DNA from 3 places in the Mesorhizobium sp. GW821-FHT04C10 genome. Region 2 is predicted to be linked to each of the others. Evidence: predicted binding sites of a transcription regulator. Region 2 holds the regulator's gene; each other region holds the start of a gene.
The links. Region 2 encodes PhoB, which activates phosphate uptake and scavenging genes when phosphate is short. Its sites were predicted from a motif close to TGTCATNNANCTGTCAT; they were not measured.
Positions count from the first base shown of each region.

Region 1: a site for PhoB is predicted at 1,695-1,711, ahead of AC07UC_RS16615 (acid phosphatase). Genes of this name have one in related genera too.
Region 3: a site for PhoB is predicted at 1,628-1,644, ahead of ppk2 (polyphosphate kinase 2). Genes of this name have one in related genera too.

Region 1 covers NZ_JBWKTL010000001.1:3,433,012-3,436,286, reverse strand. The annotation lists gene AC07UC_RS16615 (acid phosphatase) at 23-1,552, opposite strand; gene AC07UC_RS16610 (cytochrome-c peroxidase) at 1,752-3,038, shown strand; gene add (adenosine deaminase) at 3,045-3,275, opposite strand, start outside.
Region 2 covers NZ_JBWKTL010000001.1:1,674,515-1,677,789, reverse strand. The annotation lists gene AC07UC_RS08165 (ROK family protein) at 1-1,120, shown strand, start outside; gene phoB (phosphate regulon transcriptional regulator PhoB) at 1,460-2,149, opposite strand; gene phoU (phosphate signaling complex protein PhoU) at 2,272-2,979, opposite strand; gene pstB (phosphate ABC transporter ATP-binding protein PstB) at 3,005-3,275, opposite strand, start outside.
Region 3 covers NZ_JBWKTL010000001.1:4,991,131-4,994,405, forward strand. The annotation lists gene AC07UC_RS24390 (dihydrofolate reductase family protein) at 1-408, shown strand, start outside; gene ppk2 (polyphosphate kinase 2) at 600-1,520, opposite strand; gene AC07UC_RS24400 (aldo/keto reductase) at 1,803-2,846, shown strand; gene AC07UC_RS24405 (hypothetical protein) at 2,939-3,106, opposite strand; gene AC07UC_RS24410 (glycosyl transferase family 90) at 3,167-3,275, opposite strand, start outside.

The DNA.
Region 1 (3,275 bases), 1.8 Mb from region 2:
CCGATTTTTGACCTGGCTCTGCCTACCGGCTCAGATCAAGCGCGGCGCTCAAATCGCCCATCGGCGGCTGGTCGTTGTTGCGCAGCGCCTTGTCGCGGGCGACGATGCCTGAAAGCACCGGCAGGTCGTAGCGCGCGGTGATGAAGCGCAGGATCGACGTCGTGTCGTATTGCGTGTGGTCGACCGTGCCCATCTTCGCGTAGGGCGAGATGATGAAGGCCGGGACGCGGTTGCCCGGGCCCCAGCGGTCGGCCTTGGGCGGCGCGACATGATCCCAGAAGCCGCCATTCTCGTCATAGGTCACGACGACCAGCATGTGGCTCCATTGTGGGCTCTTCTCCAGATGCGCGACGAGGTCGGCCAGATGCTGGTCGCCCGATGTCACATCGGCATAGCCGCTGTGTTCGTTGAGATTGCCTTGCGGCTTGTAGAAGCTGACAGAAGGCAGCTTGCCGTCATCGATCGCCTTGATGAATTCGGAACCGTCGAGACCGCCATCCCTGAGATGCGCGGTGCGCGCGGCGGTGCCCGGCGCATAGGCGGCGAAATAGTTGAACGGCTGGTGGTGGTACTGGAAGTTCGGCACCGGCGTCGCGTTCTTGCCGTCGAGCGTTGCCTGCCAGGCGCCGGCATACCAGGCCCAGTCGATCCCCTTCAGCGACAGCAGGTCGCCGATGGTGATGTCGTGCTGCGGCGGCAGCGTCGTCGGCTGCGCCGGGTCGGCCAGCGCCTTGTCGCCGCCTTCGACGGGCTTGTTGGCGCTCGGCTGGTAAGGCGGCTGCATGGTGTTGACGGCATAGAAGTCGGGCGTGATGGCGCCGTCATTGACGAATTTCGGCACGCCGCCAAGGGCGGAGGGTGGCGAGTTGTCGGCCACCTTCAGCGTCTTGCCATCGGCCTCGACGACGGCGATCTGGCCCTTCACCGGGCTGGTATCGGCGTTTGGATAGACCGGGGCGCAGGCGCAGGCGAGCTGGAAATGGTTGAGGAAGGAGCCGCCAAAGGCGCCCTGGAAGAAATTGTCGGCCAGCACGTATTTCTTCGCCACCGCCCACATCGGCAGGCCGGAGCCGTCATAATGGCCCATGACCAGACCGCCTGAATCGGCCCAGGCGGCGAACTTGTCGTTCCGGCCGCCATCGATCTGCATCTGCTCCTGGTAGAAGCGGTGCCAGAGGTCGCGGGTGACGACGGAGGTCTTCTCGTTGAAGCCGCTGGCGTCGTCGATGGCGAAGCTGGCATTGGCGAGATGCGCCGACTGCGCCTCGGTCACCACAGGCGTCACGCCCTTGGCGGTCAGCCCGCCCCAGGCCGGCGGCAATTCGGCAAGCGGCTTGCCGTCGCGGTCGAGCTGGCGCGCCTGGTCGGCCGAGACATTGGCCAGCCCGTTGGCGCCGGGGAAGCCGCCATAGAGATTATCGAAGCTGCGGTTCTCGGCATAGATGACGACGACAGTGTCGATCTTGTCGTAGCCGGGAGGGGCGGCGCTGGCAGCGCTGGCGAACGATGCCAGGGCGGTGGAGGCCAGGAAAAGCGAACTGAAGGGCCGCATCAAGGAGTCCTCATGGCTAAGGGGGATGGCTAGAGGCGTCGTGCATGGCAGGAGGCCGCGCACGCAAAGAGCTACGTCGATGCCTTGTCACCTTTGTGACACTTGCCTCGCCCGCGAACACGGTTTCGTGAAGAACGGGAGCAGTCATCAATCCGTTGCAGTGCGACCCTAACTGCGGAGCGAAATGGACTGGGAAGCGATGACGACGGGACGAGGCAGACGCCTGATGATCGCGGCCGCTGCCGCATCCTTGTTCGGCCTTGCCCTCGCCTGGCCGCAAACCCTTGTCCATGCCGGATCCGGCAGCGTCCACCCCGGCCCGCTATCGCGCGCCGATGCCTTCGCGCGGGCGCAGGCGCTGACCGCGCTTGGCCGAAAAATGTTCTTCGATCCGGCGCTGTCCGCCTCGGGCAAGCAGGCCTGTTCGTCCTGCCATGACCCGCACCGTGCCTTCGGCCCGGCCTCGGCCGCGCCGGTCGAGATGGGCGGTCCGAATCTCGACCAACCAGGCGTACGCGCCGTGCCGTCGCTGCGCTATCTCCAGGCCGCGCCCGCCTTCACCGAGCATTTCTACGATTCCGAGGACGAGGGCGATGAGAGCGTCGACAATGGCCCGACCGGCGGCCTGACCTGGGACGGCCGGGCCGACCATGGCAAGGACCAGGCGAAAATCCCCCTGCTCTCGCCCTTCGAGATGGCCAACAAGGACGGGGCCGCCGTCACATCGGCCTTGCGCAAATCAGCCTATGCCGGTGAGTTCAAGGCCGCCTTCGGCGACGACGTGTTCGACCACCCGGGCGATGCCTTCGACGCCGCCGCCGAGGCGCTCGGCACATTCGAGCAGAGTGCGCCTGATTTCTATCCCTATTCCAGCCGCTACGACGCCTTCCTTGCCGGCAAGGCCGAGCTGACGGCGCGGGAATTGCGCGGCCGCGCGCTGTTCGAGGACGAGGCCAAGGGCAATTGCGCCAGCTGCCATCTCAGCGAACCGGCCAATGACGGCGAGCCGCCGCAATTCACCGATTTTGGCCTGATCGCCATCGCCGTGCCGCGCAACGCGGCAATTCCCGCCAATGCCGATCCCGCCTATGTCGATCTCGGCCTCTGCGGCCCGCTGCGCACCGACTTCAAGGGCCGGGCCGAGTTTTGCGGCCTGTTCAAGACACCGACCCTGCGCAACGTCGCGCTGCGCAAGAGCTTCTTCCACAACGGCACCTTCCACACGCTGCGCGACGCTGTCGCCTTCTACGCCAGCCGCGATACCGATCCCGGCCATTGGTACCCCAGAAATGCCGATGGTACGGTCCGGCAATATGATGATCTGCCAAAGGCTTACTGGCCGAACTTGAATCAGGACCCGCCCTTCAACGGCAAAAAGCCCGGCGACAAGCCGGCGCTCAACGACGCCGAGATCGACGACATTGTCGCGTTCCTGCAGACGCTGACGGACGCGGATCAGCAGGCCGGGACGGTGCCTGCGAACTGAACCCCGCTAGCTTCGCCAGGCCGCCAGATCGGCCAGGATCCATGCCTTCAGCGCGGGGTCGGCGTAGCTCGCCTGCACCGATGTCGCGGCGAGCTGGCGGATGGTTTCGTCGTCCCAGGCGAAGGCCTCCGCGCAAGCGGCGTAGGATGCCTCAAGCGTGGTGTCGAGCAGTGCCGGATCGTCGGTGTTGATCGAGACCGGGACACCGGCCTTGCGCAGGGCGTCGAGCGGATGTTG
Region 2 (3,275 bases):
AACCATATCGGCGATCTCTTCCGACCTGATCGGCGAAGGCATCCTGGTCGAGGGCAAGCCGAGCGAGGCCGGTGCGCTCAAACGCGGCAGGCCACAGGTCGGCCTCGGCCTCAACCCGGAGGCCGCGGCCATCATGACTGTGGTGCTGTCGCTGAATTTCCTGTCCGTCGCCGTCATCGACTATGCCGGCCAGGTGATATCGGAGGAACAGCGCCGGCTGGACACGCTGACCATGTCGCGCGAGGCGCTGATCGGTGAATGCGTCGCCATTGTACGGCGGCGCCTCGAGGATCCCGATATCGACGTACGCAGCGTCGCCCGCATCGCGCTGGCGATCCAGGGCATCACCGACACCAAGGCCAGGGCCATGCTGTGGTCGCCGATCACGCCGCAGACCGACATCGCCTTCGCCGACATACTGGAAGCCGAGTTCGGCATCCCGGCCACCATGGAGAACGACTGCAACATGATGGCGGTGGCGCTGCGCTGGCGCGACCCCGAACGCTACCGCGACGACTTCATCGCCATCCTTTTGTCGCACGGCATCGGCATGGGCCTTGTGCTGAAGGGCGAGCTGTTCACCGGCACCCATTCGTCGGGCGGCGAGTTCGGCCACATGATCCATCGGCCAGGCGGCGCGCTCTGCCGCTGCGGGCGGCGCGGCTGCGTCGAGGCCTATGCCGGCAACTACGCCATCTGGCGCAATGCCAGGCAGCTTGGCGAGGACACCGAACCGGTCGCCGACGTCAGCGACGCGCAGATGCGGGCATTGGCGACGACGGCGCGGGAACGAGCCGGGCCCGAGCGCGAAGCCTATCGCAAGGCCGGAGAAGCACTGGGTTATGGCCTCGGCAGCCTGTTTGCGCTGATCGATCCCGCCCCCGTGGCCATGGTCGGCGTCAGCGCCGCCGCCTTCGACCTGATCGAGCCGGCATTGCGCGAGGCGATCGCCCAGACCGCCGGCGGCCAGCACTCGAAATCGATTTCGTTCGACACCGAACCGAACGAGTTGCCCCTGATCCGCGAGGGCTGCGCCATGCGCGCACTGACCTTCGTCGATCAGGAGATCTTCGCGCCGGGCGTGCAGGCAAGAGGCAGTGCCGGGAAGAGCGTTGCCTGAGCTGGCATTCGTCGTTGATGCCGTAGACCCTCGCTTACTTGGAGATTGGCCGTCGTCATCCGTGGGCGGAGCAGGAGCGAAGCTCCGTCGCGGAGACCCTGGGATCCATTCCGTGACCTATGCCACGCAGTGCAGCGGAGCAGAACTTGCGCCGTGGCAACGCTTTGAGGTCGCGGCATGGATCCTTGGGCTGCAGAGCAGCTCCAGGGGTCCGCGCCGCGTCGCTGCGCTCCTTGCTTCGCCCAAAGATGACGAGGCCATGAGCGTCTCAGCCAATTGTCAATGCGTGTGACCCGGGAGTGGACACATTCAACCTATCAACGCTTCCGCCTCAAGGCTCTAATCTTCCCTGATCGCGTAGCCTGCCCCACGGATGGTGCGGATGACGTCGGGCATGCGGCCATTGTTGACCGCCTTGCGCAGGCGGCCGACATGCACGTCCACGGTGCGCTCGTCGATATAGATCGTCTCACCCCAGACATTGTCGAGCAGTTGGCTGCGCGAGAAGACGCGGCCGGGATGGCGCATCATGAATTCCAGAAGGCGGAATTCGGTCGGCCCGAGCCGGATCTCGCTCTTCTTGCGGTAGACTCGGTGCGATTCACGGTCGAGCACGATGTCGCCGACCTTGAGCACGCTGGACAGCACTTCCGGCTTGGCGCGGCGCAGCAGCGCCTTGACGCGGGCCATGAATTCCGGCGTCGAGAACGGCTTGACCAGATAGTCGTCGGCACCGGTCGAAAGGCCGCGCACGCGGTCGCTTTCTTCACCCCGCGCGGTCAGCATGATGATCGGCAGCCGTTCGGTCTCGGGGCGCATTCTTAGCCGGCGACAGAGTTCGATGCCGGACACCGCCGGCACCATCCAGTCGAGCACCAGGAGATCGGGCACGTTTTCCTGCAGCCGGATTTCGGCTTCATCGCCGCGGGTTACCACCTCGACCTGATAACCTTCCGATTCCAGATTGTAGCGGAGGAGCACGCCGAGCGGCTCCTCGTCCTCCACCACCATGATGCGTGGTGCGATCATTGACTGGTCACCTCTAAAGCAATCCCAGGAAAAAATGTGTAGCGGTTTTCCATCCTGAATTGCGTGAAACAAAGAGATAGAGCGGGTCGGCGTTTCCGCGAAACGATGAACCGCTCCAACGCTCAAGCCGCCGGCGCCGACATCGCCGTCTCGTCCTGTTTGGGGCGGTTGGCGGGCAGTTGCGTGCCGGTCAGGACATAGTACGCGTTCTCGGCGATGTTGGTCACATGGTCGCCGATGCGTTCGAGATTCTTGGCGCAGAACAACAGATGCGTGCAAGCGGTGATGTTGCGCGGATCCTCCATCATGTAGGTCAGCAGTTCGCGGAACACCGAGGTGTACTTGACGTCGATGCGTTCGTCGTCGGCGCGCAGCTTCGCAAGCGCGGCGGCGTCGCGCGCCGCATACTCCTCGATCACGCCCTGCACCTGGATCAGCACCAGCTGCGCCATGGCGTCGATGGAATGCGACAGGTCGCGCGGCGTTGCGTTGAGACCGACGGTGCCGACGCGCTTGGCGATGTTCTTGGCAAGGTCGCCAATGCGTTCGAGGTCACCGGCCATGCGGATCGACCCGACGACATGGCGCAGATCGTCGGCCATCGGCTGGCGCTTGGCGATCAGCGTGATGGCGCGATCGTCGAGTTCGCGCTGGCGCGCATCCATGATGGCGTCGTCGGAGACTACGCGCTGTGCCAGCGCGTTGTCGGAATTCAGCAGCGCCTTGGTGGCGCCGCCGACCATCGAACCGGCGAGATCGCCCATGTCGCTGATCAGCCTGCTGATCTGTCCGAGATCCTCGTCGAAGGCTGCGACTGTATGTTCGGCCATGATCCTGGTCCTCGTATGCGTGCGATCAGCCGAAGCGGCCGGTGATGTAGTCTTGCGTGCGCTTCTCGCGAGGCGACGTGAAGATCTTCTCGGTGCGGTCGAATTCGACCAGTTCGCCAAGATACATGAAGGCGGTCTGCTTCGAGACGCGCGCCGCCTGCTGCATGTTGTGGGTGACGATGACGATCGTGTAGTCGGCCTGCAGCTCGTCGATCAGTTCCTCGATCTTGGCGGTCGACAGCGGATCAAGCGCGGAGGCCGGCTCGTCGAGCAGGATGACCTCCGGCTTCACCGCC
Region 3 (3,275 bases), 3.3 Mb from region 2:
TTCGGGCCGATCCGAGGCGATTGGCCTGACGACAGCTGGAAAGGCTGGTGGGGCCCCAGCCCGCCCTATCACGTGCCGACTTTCGTGCTGACGCGCTACAAACGCGATCCGATCGTCATGGAAGGCGGCACGACCTTCCACTTCGTCACCGACGGCATCCATTCCGCGCTCGAGCAGGCAAAGGTCGCGGCTGGCGGCAAGGATGTGCGGGTTGGTGGCGGCGTTTCGACAATCCGGCAATATCTGCAGGAAAAGCTCATCGACGAGATGCACCTGGCGATCTCGCCGATCCTGCTTGGCACAGGTGAGAATCTGTTCGCCGGCCTCGACATGCTGAAGCTCGGCTACCAGTGCACCGAGCAGGTTGCGACGGCGCTTGCCACGCATGTGGTGATCGGGCGGGCGTGACTACAGCTCTTTCTCCCCGTCACTATACGGGGAGAAATGCCCGGCAGGGCAATGAGGGGCGGCGCGGCCTTTGGAGACTAGCGGCAAGCTACCAATGGCAGCGAATTGGGGCTCAATCGCCAACGCTGGCGCCGCCCCTCATCCGCCCTTCGGGCACCTTCTCCCCGTGAACGGGGAGAAGGACAAGGTGCTCAATACTTCTCCGGCACGTAGAGTTCGCGCGGCAATGTCTGGCGCTCGTATTCGGGATTGAAGACGCGCTCGGGCAGCGTGATCTCCTCGTGCGGCACCTCTTCATAAGGCATCTGCTTGAGCAGATGGTCGATGCAGTTCAGCCGCGCGCGCTTCTTGTCGTTGCCCTCGACGATGAACCAGGGCGCCTCCGGAATGTTGGTGCGGGCGAAGGTCTCTTCCTTGGCCTTGGTGTACTGCTCCCAGCGCACGCGCGATTGCAGATCCATCGGCGACAGCTTCCACTGCTTCATCGGATCGTGGATGCGCATCAGGAAGCGCATCTGCTGCTCCTCATCGGTGATCGAGAACCAGTATTTGACCACGGTGATACCCGAGCGCACCAGCATGCGCTCGAACTCCGGAACGTCATGGAAGAACTCCTCGACCTGGTCGTGCGAGGCAAAGCCCATCACCCGTTCGACGCCGGAGCGATTGTACCAGGAGCGGTCGAAAAGCACGATCTCGCCGCCAGCCGGCAGATGCGGGACATAGCGCTGGAAATACCATTGCGACTTCTCGCGTTCGGTCGGCGCCGGAAGTGCCACGACGCGGCAGATGCGCGGATTGAGCCGCTGCGTGATGCGCTTGATGACGCCGCCCTTGCCGGCAGAGTCACGGCCCTCGAAAACCACCACCAGCTTCTTCTTGTGATAGGCGACCCAGGACTGCAGCTTGATCAGTTCGGACTGCAAGGTGATAAGGTCGCGAAAATATTGCATGCGATCGATCGAAGGCGGATGCGAGTTCTTGTAGATCTTGGCGATCTCCATCGACAGCGCCGGTTCCGACATTTCGAGCTCATAGTCTTCGTCGAGCGTGTCGGCGAGCTCGGCTTCAAGCCAATCCTTGGCGGGAGAATTCTGTCTTAGCTCGGTCATATCAGTCGCTCCGCTAGCAAGCCCTGTCGATTCATGTCCGGCACCCCAAACTGCAGGCCCGTGGCCTGGAATGGAAACACCTTAGCCGAATTCAATATAGGCCGGCGGTGACGGTTTTATTGCAGTCCGGAACGCGACCGCGGCCTTTAAAAGCTCCGCCATGCGTGATCGATCCATCATCATTGCATGGCGACAAGCCGGGCAAATTGTCCTACAAATCCCCGGTCGCATTCCGGGCTGCCCTTCGCGGCGCCCCAATTCAACACAATCGCGAGGACTGACATGGAATACCGCACCCTTGGCCGTTCAGGCCTGAAGGTTTCGACACTGACTTTGGGCACCATGACGTTCGGCGGCACCGGGCCCTTCGCCGCGGTGGGCAACAGCGATCTTACCGAAGCGAAGCGGATGATCGACATGTGCATCGACGCCGGCATCAACCTCATCGACACCGCCAATGTCTATTCGAACGGCCTGTCGGAAGAGATCATCGGCGAGGCACTCGGCGGCAAGCGCAAGAACGACGTGCTGATCGCGTCAAAGGCGCGCATGCGGATCGGCAGCGGGCCGAACGACGAAGGCCTGTCGCGCCACCATCTGATCCGTGAATGCGAAAAGAGCCTGAAGCGGCTGAAGACCGACGTCATCGACATCTATTTCGTCCACCAGTGGGACGGTCTTACCCCGGTCGAGGAAACGGTGGCCGCGCTCGACACTTTGATCGCCCAGGGCAAGGTGCGCTATATAGGTTGTTCCAACTGGTCCGGTTGGCAGGTGATGAAGGCGCTCTCCATCAGCGACAGCCGTCACCAGCAACGCTTCGTCACCCAGCAGATCCACTATACGCTGGAGGCACGCGAGGCCGAATATGAACTGCTGCCGATCTCGGTCGACCAGGGGCTGGGCGTGCTGGTCTGGAGTCCGCTCGCCGGCGGCTTGCTGTCCGGCAAATACCGCCGCGACAGCCCGACCGCGCGCCAGCTCGCGGGCTGGTCCGAGCCGCCGATCCGGGACGAGGATCGACTGTGGCGGATCGTGGACGTGCTGGTGGAGATCGGCAAGGCCCGCAGCGTCTCGGCGGCGCAGGTGGCACTTGCCTGGCTGCTCGGACGCCCCGCCGTCTCCTCGCTGGTGATTGGCGCCCGCAACGATGCCCAGCTCAAGGACAATCTCGCCGCGGCGGCCCTGGAGCTCAACCCTGAAGAACGCCAGCGCCTCGACGCCGTCAGCCGCCCGCCTCTGCTCTACCCCTACTGGCACCAGCAATTGACGGCAAAGGATCGCTTCGGCCCCGCCGACATGGTTCTCGACCGCAGCGTCATCTGACCGTTAGAGCGGCTCCCTAGGGAAAGCGCTACGCGCTTTTCCCGGGAAAACCGTTTCACACTTTTCCTGGAATTGCTCTAGGCCGAGCCGCGCTAGCCCTCGATGAAGTGCCAGAGTTGGCGATCGGGTTCGAGCTGGCCGCTGAGCACGAAATATTTATAGAGCACGAGCAGGGAGACAGCCTGCTCGTCCCGCTCATTGGAGAATGTCCGGCAATAGGCATTGGCCGCGTCACGCTTACGCGTCGTTGTGCCAGGCATTTACCGAGAGCGGCGGTCGTCCAGCGCGTGCCGACCGGCTTCGACGAGAGACCCTGGGTACTAGCCCGTTATGCAGCGCCAGACCTCGGTATCCGGCTTGATCTGGCCGCTGAGCACGAAATATTTGTAGAGCACCAGCAGGGAGATCGCCTGTTCGGTCTGTTCGTGC